One region of the Peribacillus sp. FW305-BF15 genome, then DNA from elsewhere that is predicted to be linked to it. Evidence: riboswitches for the same ligand, from Rfam matches in the RefSeq annotation. Region 1 holds a riboswitch; the other holds the start of a gene.
The links. Region 1 has a riboswitch for glycine ahead of AC3WLU_RS25785 (amino acid permease). Riboswitches for the same ligand answer to the same signal wherever they lie in the genome.
Positions count from the first base shown of each region.

Region 1 (4,437 bases):
TATTACCAAGGCTAGGAAAACGATCCCGACAACCAAGGAAATCCTTGTACTAGGATTGATCCACATACCTACCAGCACCATCAGTAAAAAGGCTATTGTCGCATAGTTACTGTAAGGGGCCAACGGCATTTTGAACGGATGTTTCTCCATTTCAGCGGCATTTACCTTTCTGAACTTAAGCTCACTGATAAGTAAGACAAACCATGGAATCATCCCAGGCAAAACACTCGCACTGTACACATAAAGGAATACTTGCGGCGGTGCAAGGTAATTCAGGATAACCCCGATGCCCAACCCTAATAGTACAGCGATCGTGCAATATGCCGGAACTCCATTTTTAGATACTTTAGCAAAGACTTTCGGAGCTTGGCCATTCAATGCCAGTGTGTAAAGCATACGACCTGCACTGAAAATCCCACTGTTGCATCCAGACATCGCCGCAGTGATGACCACAAAATTAATGATGCCTGCCGCTGCAGTGATACCTATTTTGGCAAAGGTCGAAACAAACGGACTGCCTAAGTCATCCAGTTGATCCCAAGGGAATACTGTCACGATGACGAATATGGCACCAATGTAGAAAATTAAAATGCGCCATATAATTGATTGAATCGCTTTTGTTACGGTCTTCGTTGGGTCTTTCGCTTCCCCTGCTGTGATGCCGATAAGCTCAACGCCTTGATAGGAAGCCACGACAAGTGAAAGCGCAAAGAAGAATCCTGTCCAGCCTCCCGTAAAGAAGCCGCCATTTTCCCAAAGATTCGATAATCCAATCGCATCCCCGCCATTCCCTATTCCAAAGAAGATAAGGCCCAGGCCGGCAACGATCATCAATATAATCGTTATGATTTTTATAAGTGCAAACCAGAATTCAAATTCCCCGAAGGATTTAACGGAAATGAGGTTGGCCGCTCCCAAGATGATCATGGCGACCACACCTGGTATCCAGGCCGGTAACTCCGGGAACCAATATTGCATATACAAGCCAACCGCAATGATTTCGGACATTCCGACGATTACCCATTGAAACCAATTGCTCCAAGCAGTCATATAACCTGCCAAAGGATGTATATAGCTGCTCGCAAAGGTTGCAAAAGAACCTGTAGTCGGTTCTAAATAAAGCATCTCACCCATGGAACGCATGATGAAAAATATAAAAATACCTGCAATGGCATAAGCAAGCATTACAGAGGGCCCGGTCCATTTGATCGTGCTCGCAGATCCCATGAATAACCCGACTCCGATGGTTCCGCCCAAAGCAATCATTTGAATGTGACGTGCTTCCAGCCCTCTCTTTAATTCCTTGTTCGACATGATTAACTCCTCCAGATGCAATATCGGTAATGCTTTTCTATCCTTACCATGAACTTATTGATTATTGCAGTTAGAAATGCTCTATCGAAAAAATACCAATAACACTTCATTTATGTTTTCTTATCTTATAATAGTAAATATTCTGTAAAAATACAATTGTATTTTTGAAATAAACAGTTGCCAATAATATCTTGTTGATTTTTCTAATCTAAAAATATCATTTTAAAAAAATGATGCTCAGTATTTTATTATAGTGATCGTTCATAATGAGTAGAAAACAATCACTTCTGCTTAGACCTTAAGTTTAATACAGACCACTATTAAACTACAGAAAATGCCTGTTTCATTTCAAAAAAAATTGTTGACCTACCGAAAAATAGATGATAGAATTCCAATATTATTTTATAAGCATAATGAAATGATCAAGCAGTGGAAAATCATCACTGACTGACATTTCTTCACAACCGCATACAAGCAAGCGATGAATGCTATGGATGACACTATAGCAGGAGCAGCTTCTGGAGAGACTGTACAAGATGCAGCGCCGAAGGATTCACAATCTCAGGCAAAAGGACAGAAGAGTAACGAATGATATATTGTTATTCTGAGCCCTTTAAGAGATTGGTATTATCCAATCTCTTTTTTTATTGTCCATATTGTGATTGGACTAAAACAACAAATGGGAAAGGCAAGCTGGACGACAATCACGTCCCTCTCTCCAAGACCATGCAGGTAAACATTCACTACCAGACTATAAAAACGGGGGCGTACGAATTGGCTAAACAAGAATTAAAAAGAGATTTAAAAAATCGACATGTACAACTGATTGCAATAGGAGGAACCATTGGCACCGGTTTATTTTTAGGTTCCGGAAAAGCCATACAATTAGCAGGTCCTTCCATATTATTCTCTTATATGATAATAGGGATTGCCTTGTTTTTTGTGATGAGGGCCCTGGGGGAATTGCTTTTATCCAATGCAGGGTACACATCATTCACTGAATTCGCAACTGAATATGTCGGTCCATGGGCCGGCTTCGTGACCGGTTGGACATATTGGTTTTGTTGGATCATGACCGCAATGGCCGATATCATAGCTGTCGGTGTTTATATGCAATATTGGTTTGATGTCCCTCAATGGATTCCGGCTCTGCTTTGTCTGGTCATTCTGTTAGGATTGAACCTATTGACCGTTAAGATCTTTGGCGAATTGGAATTCTGGTTTGCCATCATTAAAGTAATCACGATCATCGCCTTGATCATCGTAGGAATTTTCCTTCTGATCCTCGGCTTCAATACCAATACCGGAACGGTTTCCCTAACGAACCTTTGGAATCATGGCGGCATGTTCCCCAATGGCATTTCCGGATTCCTGTTATCTTTACAGTTGGTCGTCTTCTCATTTGTCGGTGTCGAATTGGTCGGGGTTTCTGCAGCAGAAACGGCGAACCCGCGAAAGAACATTCCATCTGCCATCAATAAAATCCCTGTCCGGATTTTGCTTTTCTACGTTGGTGCACTATTCGTCATTCTCTGCGTCAACCCATGGACACAACTGGATGCCACAAGCAGTCCATTTGTAGAGGTCTTTGCGTTAATCGGCATTCCAGTCGCTGCAGGGATCATCAACTTCGTCGTTTTGACATCCGCTGCTTCTGCATGCAACAGCGGTTTATTTTCAACGAGCCGAATACTTTATACGTTAAGCAGGAATGGTGAAGCCCCAGCTAAGCTGGAAAAATTAAATAAACAGGCTGTTCCGAGCAATGCCTTATTCACATCAACAATCGTTGTATCAATAGGGGCATTATTAAGCAAGCTGATACCGGAACAGGCATTTACTGTCGTCACTACCATCAGTGCCATCTGTTTCATATGGGTATGGAGCATTATCTTGATCTCCCATATCAAATATTCGAAAACAAGGCCTGACCTAAGAGCCAAATCGACTTTCAAGGCTCCTTTTACACCTTTTGTCAATTACGTCATTTTAGGCTTATTCCTGTTCATCCTTATTGTTATGCTATTCGCTGAAGCTACACGGCTATCACTGCTCTTGACCCCAATCTGGTTCATCCTCTTGGTGATACTATATAATTATCGAAAAAAAGATAGCTAAAGGAAATAAAGCCTTGAACTCAATATGAATTCAAGGCTTTATCTGCATATGAACATATTAGGCCTTCGGCTTTCTGCACACTTTTGCTAAAATATATCAGGCAACTGCATTAAATTTTATATCAAAATAGTGTAAGCTAATATATATTATCGGACCTTTTCCGTCATGTATGAATTTTCCATCCGGTTTGGTTCACCCATCCATCAGTGGCATTGAAGAATGAACCCCCATTGGTGGGCGTTTCACCTTATTTAAAACGGAGGGGGTTGTTTAATGAAGATTATATATATTCTTACACTAGTTCCTTTTATAGGCATACTGGGATTTCTACCTTTTGTTAATAAAATAGAACCATATGTATTAGGGATGCCTTTCAATATGTTCTGGATGGCTATGTGGGTGGTCCTTACCTCTGCCATACTCGGCATCATGTATAAGCTGGATCCCAGGAATCGGGAAGGTGACCAGGAATGAATATTGCTCTCTTAATCATTTTAGCATTTTTACTTCTATCGATATTTTTAGGAATACGCTCTTCAAAAGGAAAAGATATGGACTTGGAACAATGGACGGTGGGCGGACGCGGTTTTGGTGCGATATTCGTCTTTCTGCTGATGGCCGGGGAAATCTATACGACCTTCTCCTTCCTTGGCGGCAGCGGCTGGGCTTATGGCAAGGGCGCACCCGCTCTATATGTTCTAATTTACATTACTTTGTCTTACGTATTATCCTATTGGCTCCTGCCGGAAATATGGAGATATGCCAAAGAAAATAAACTGATGTCTCAATCCGATTTCTTTGTAAGCAAATATAAGAGTCCCAGTTTAGGAATTTTGGCTGCACTTGTCGGTGTGGTGTCGATGATCCCAGTGATCGTCGTGCAGCTAAAAGGATTGGGGATCATTGTCTCAGAAGCATCTTATGGTGCCATCTCAATGTCTGAGGCAGTTTGGATGGGGGCGATCAGCCTTACCATTTATGTGATGATCTCCGGTATACACGGAT
Region 1 is NZ_JBYSYV010000043.1:441-4,877, forward strand. It holds gene AC3WLU_RS25780 (amino acid permease) at 1-1,314, opposite strand, end outside; glycine riboswitch at 1,823-1,901, shown strand; gene AC3WLU_RS25785 (amino acid permease) at 2,089-3,432, shown strand; gene AC3WLU_RS25790 (DUF3311 domain-containing protein) at 3,706-3,906, shown strand; gene AC3WLU_RS25795 (sodium:solute symporter family protein) at 3,903-4,437, shown strand, end outside.

Region 2 (4,437 bases), on a different contig from region 1:
CTGTTTTGGACTCGCCGACCACATCAATTAAATATTCTTCAATGTTGTTAATATCCAGTTTGGATAAAATATCATCCAATTCACCGATTACTTTTTCAAATAAATTTATTTTTTCGTATAGTAACTTCAGTATATGTTCTTCAACTGTATTTTTCGTGGAAAAGTTATAAATCATCACATCTTCTTCCTGACCAAGGCGGTGAATCCGTCCAATTCTCTGTTCAAGCCTCATTGGGTTCCAGGGCAGGTCAAAATTAATCAAGTGATGGCAAAACTGAAGGTTTATTCCTTCCCCGCCAGCTTCTGTTGCGATTAATACCTGAATATTCTTTTGGAATAATTCACGCATCCAGTCTTTCTTTCCGCGCTTAAAACCGCCTCGGAAAGGTACAGAAGAAATTCCATTCTGCTGTAGGTACCATTGGAGATATAGTTGAGTCGCCCTATATTCCGTAAAGATAATCACTTTGTCATCAATTTTCTTGATCAGTTCCAAAGCTTTTTCAGCCTTTGAGTTCTGGACCGTTTCATTCACTTTAGTAAATAAATCATCAAGCTTTGCCAAAAAATCAGGGGAAGGCTGATCGTATTTATCTCTCATATTCTTTAATGTATAAAAGACAGCCTCTCTGCTGCTGCATGCTTCCCTTTGGAGAGTGAGAGCCGAAAAAGCGCTTCCTTTTGATCCATCCGAAATTGGCTTGAATTTGGAAACAGCATCATACAATGCTTGTTCCGTTGGAGAAAATTCAATGGTGATGGTTTCTACATGCCGTTTTGTCCATTCAATGCCAGTATCGGCCCTCCGGTTTCGAATCATGACAGTGTTGACCAGTTCCTTTAGGTGTTCATCTTCAATGATGTTCCGGCCTTTCCCTTTATACTTTTCCGAAAAGAGCGAAGCATTTCCCAAGTGGCCCGGTTTCAATAACGAAACGAGGTGGAATATCTCCTCGACTTTATTTTGAATCGGAGTGGCTGTCAGGAGTAAACAAAATTTCTTTTTCAGATTTTGGACGAATTCATAGTTCTTCGTCTTATTATTTTTAAGTTTATGAGCTTCATCAATAATGATGAAGTCATATTCCTGAGTAAAGATGATATCTCGATGTGGAGCGCGTTTCGCTGTATCAATGGATGAAATGACCACATCACAGGAGTCCCAGACATAACTTTTTCTCTGAACGACTGCCGGAATATGAAACTTGGTATTCAATTCAAATGCCCATTGTGTGACAAGGGAAGCCGGAACAAGGATCAATACTTTTTTTACAAGGCCCCTAATCATATACTCTTTTAGGATCAAGCCTGCTTCAATTGTTTTTCCCAGCCCTACCTCATCAGCCAAAATGGCTTTTCCATTCATTTTTTCCACTACTTGCTTCGCCGCTTCCAATTGATGGGGAAGCGGGGTTAACTGAGGAAGGTGCTTGGGCGCCTGTAAACCTTCAAAATCAGGGATGATAAGGTTTTCCTCCATTTGAACCGCCAACTTATAAAGCTCCCAATTTCCCCATGGACCGTCATTTTCCATCTTTTGCAGAAACTCGTCATTCCATTCAGAATTGAAGGATATATTGATTTTCATAGAAATAACTCCCTCTTAAATCATAATTTCCTTAATATAAGGTCAAAACCCGAACATTTCATATGTGAAGTAAGAAAAATATTTCTCTTCAAAAGATATTGCAGAGATAAGTTTCTTAGGGTAGGATATAAGTATATTTAGAAAATTCCAATTTCCAAACGCTACAAAGAATGTTTGTACATCGATTATGCAGTTCGCGTTTTCTTAGTATGGGCTATAGGCTCCTAATTTATCCAAGATTACTGAAGGAGATCAGTCAAACGGTTTCTGAAGTTTTAGGAGAATTGGCAGAGAATGCATTCCATTTATGCTAAAAGGTTTTACCGATGCTTGGGGCTTATTCGCTTCCTTTCAATGGTAGACCATTTATATGCGGGTGAAGATAAGGGGAGAGACTACGGATGTAGCGCCGAAGGAGCAAACTTAGCAGTGAATCTCTCAGGCAAAAGAACTCTTATTGGACGCAACTCTGGAGAGCGCCGCCCGTTATGGGACGGCCACCAAAGGGGAAAACCTATTACATAGGTAAACTTTCAGGTTTCAGGACAGAGAAAAAGCTCAAACGGGCTTTCTCTGTCCTTTTTTGTGCTTTTTTCACATCATGAATCAGCTTGTATCTGATGCGTAATGACAAGAAGCTTTTGATAATGAAGCCAATTAATTTTTAAAAAAATCTGAAGGGGGTCATTTTTTGACCAATTTAAAAAGAACACCACTATTTGAGGTTTATCGTGAATACGGAGGTAAAACGATTGATTTTGGCGGCTGGGAACTTCCTGTCCAATTTTCGGGTATAAAGGATGAACATGAAGCCGTACGGACAAAAGCGGGGTTATTTGATGTTTCCCATATGGGGGAAGTCGATGTTAAGGGGCCTGGGAGCCTTTCCTTTTTACAGAAGATGCTGACCAATGATATATCAAAGCTGCAACAGGGTGGGGCCCAATATACCGCCATGTGTTATGAAAACGGAGGCACGGTTGATGATCTTATCGTGTATAAAAGGGCTGAGGACGACTATCTGCTCGTGGTCAATGCAGCGAATACAGAAAAAGATTTCAATTGGCTTCAAGCGAATTTAACGGAAGATGCCCAAATTACGAATGTATCAAGTGACTATACACAGCTGGCACTTCAAGGACCAGCTGCAGAGAAGATATTACAAAAACTATCGGGAAGTACTGACTTAAGTGAAATTGGATTTTTCAGGTTCAAGGATAATGTCATGATTAACGGTATCTCCACGCTGGTATCCCGTACTGGATACACTGGTGAAGATGGTTTTGAAATATATAGCGACAGTAAAAATGGCCCTGCCCTTTGGAAGGCGATTATGGATGCCGGTAAGGAAGAGGGGGTTCAGCCGATTGGTTTAGGCGCTCGTGATACCCTGCGTTTTGAAGCGAAACTGCCGCTGTATGGGCAGGAGCTTTCGGCGGACATCACCCCGATAGAAGCCGGGATTGGTTTTGCAGTAAAAGTGGATAAGGAAGTTGATTTTTTCGGGAAAGCCGTTCTTGCTGAGCAAAAGGAGAAAGGGGCTCCCCGGAAGCTTGTGGGAATTGAAATGATTGACCGTGGCATTCCACGTCATGGGTATAAGGTCTACAGCGGTGATGAAGTCATTGGCGAGGTCACGACTGGTACCCAATCGCCAACATTGAAGAAAAACGTTGGATTGGTACTTATCGATAAGGAATTTTCGGTGCTGGATGCGGAAGTCGAAGTGGAAATCCGTTCCAAACGTTTGAAAGCCGCTATAATACAAACACCTTTTTATAAAAAACCACGTAAATAGAGGGGAATGGTCATTAGATGAAACATCGTTATTTACCCATGACAGAGCAAGATAAACAAGAAATGCTGGAAGCGATAGGGGTATCCGCTGCTGAAGAACTTTTCAATGATATCCCTGAAAGCGTTCGTTTTCAAGGAGAATACGATATCAAGCCTGCTAAATCGGAACCTGCATTAATGAAAGAATTATCAAGGCTTGCTGCAAAGAATGCGGACCTTAAAAATTATGCTTCCTTCCTTGGTGCGGGTGTCTATGACCATTATGCGCCGGTCATCGTCGATCATGTTCTTTCCCGTTCTGAGTTTTATACGGCGTATACACCGTATCAGCCTGAAATTTCACAGGGCGAACTTCAAGCAATCTTTGAATATCAAACGATGATATGTGAATTGACGGGTATGGATGTGGCTAACTCCTCCATGTATGACGGCGGGACGGCGCTGGCTGAAGCAGCGATGCTTGCTTCAGGACAGACAAGGCGGAAGAAGATTCTCATTTCAGGAACCGTTCATCCTGAATCAAGAGAAGTTGTGAAGACATATGCAAAAGGGCAACGCGTGGAAGTGATCGAAATTCCTCATAAAGACGGTGTGACGGACTTAGCTGCTTTAAGGGAATTGGCGAATGATGACATTGCAGGAGTGATCGTGCAATACCCGAACTTTTTTGGCCGGATCGAGCCATTGAAAGAAATGGAAGAAATCATTCATGGCGTCAAGTCCATGTTTATCGTTTCCAGTAATCCGCTTGCATTGGGAGCTTTGACATCCCCTGGTGCACTCGGTGCAGATATCGTAACGGGGGATGCTCAGCCATTCGGCATTCCAGCGGCATTCGGTGGCCCTCATTGTGGATATTTTGCGGTTACTAATAAACTTGTACGGAAAGTTCCGGGCAGACTCGTCGGTCAAACGGTCGATGAGAATGGAAAAAGAGGGTTTGTCCTGACGCTTCAAGCTCGTGAACAGCACATTCGCCGTGACAAAGCCACATCCAACATTTGTTCCAATCAAGCTTTGAATGCCTTGGCCGCTTCTGTTGCAATGACCGC
Region 2 is NZ_JBYSYV010000007.1:230,952-235,388, forward strand. It holds gene AC3WLU_RS09905 (DEAD/DEAH box helicase) at 1-1,588, opposite strand, end outside; glycine riboswitch at 1,965-2,052, shown strand; glycine riboswitch at 2,056-2,139, shown strand; gene gcvT (glycine cleavage system aminomethyltransferase GcvT) at 2,280-3,386, shown strand; gene gcvPA (aminomethyl-transferring glycine dehydrogenase subunit GcvPA) at 3,404-4,437, shown strand, end outside.
Region 2: it holds a riboswitch for glycine, as region 1 does, so the genes downstream of both, gcvT (glycine cleavage system aminomethyltransferase GcvT) here and AC3WLU_RS25785 (amino acid permease) in region 1, are expected to answer to the same signal.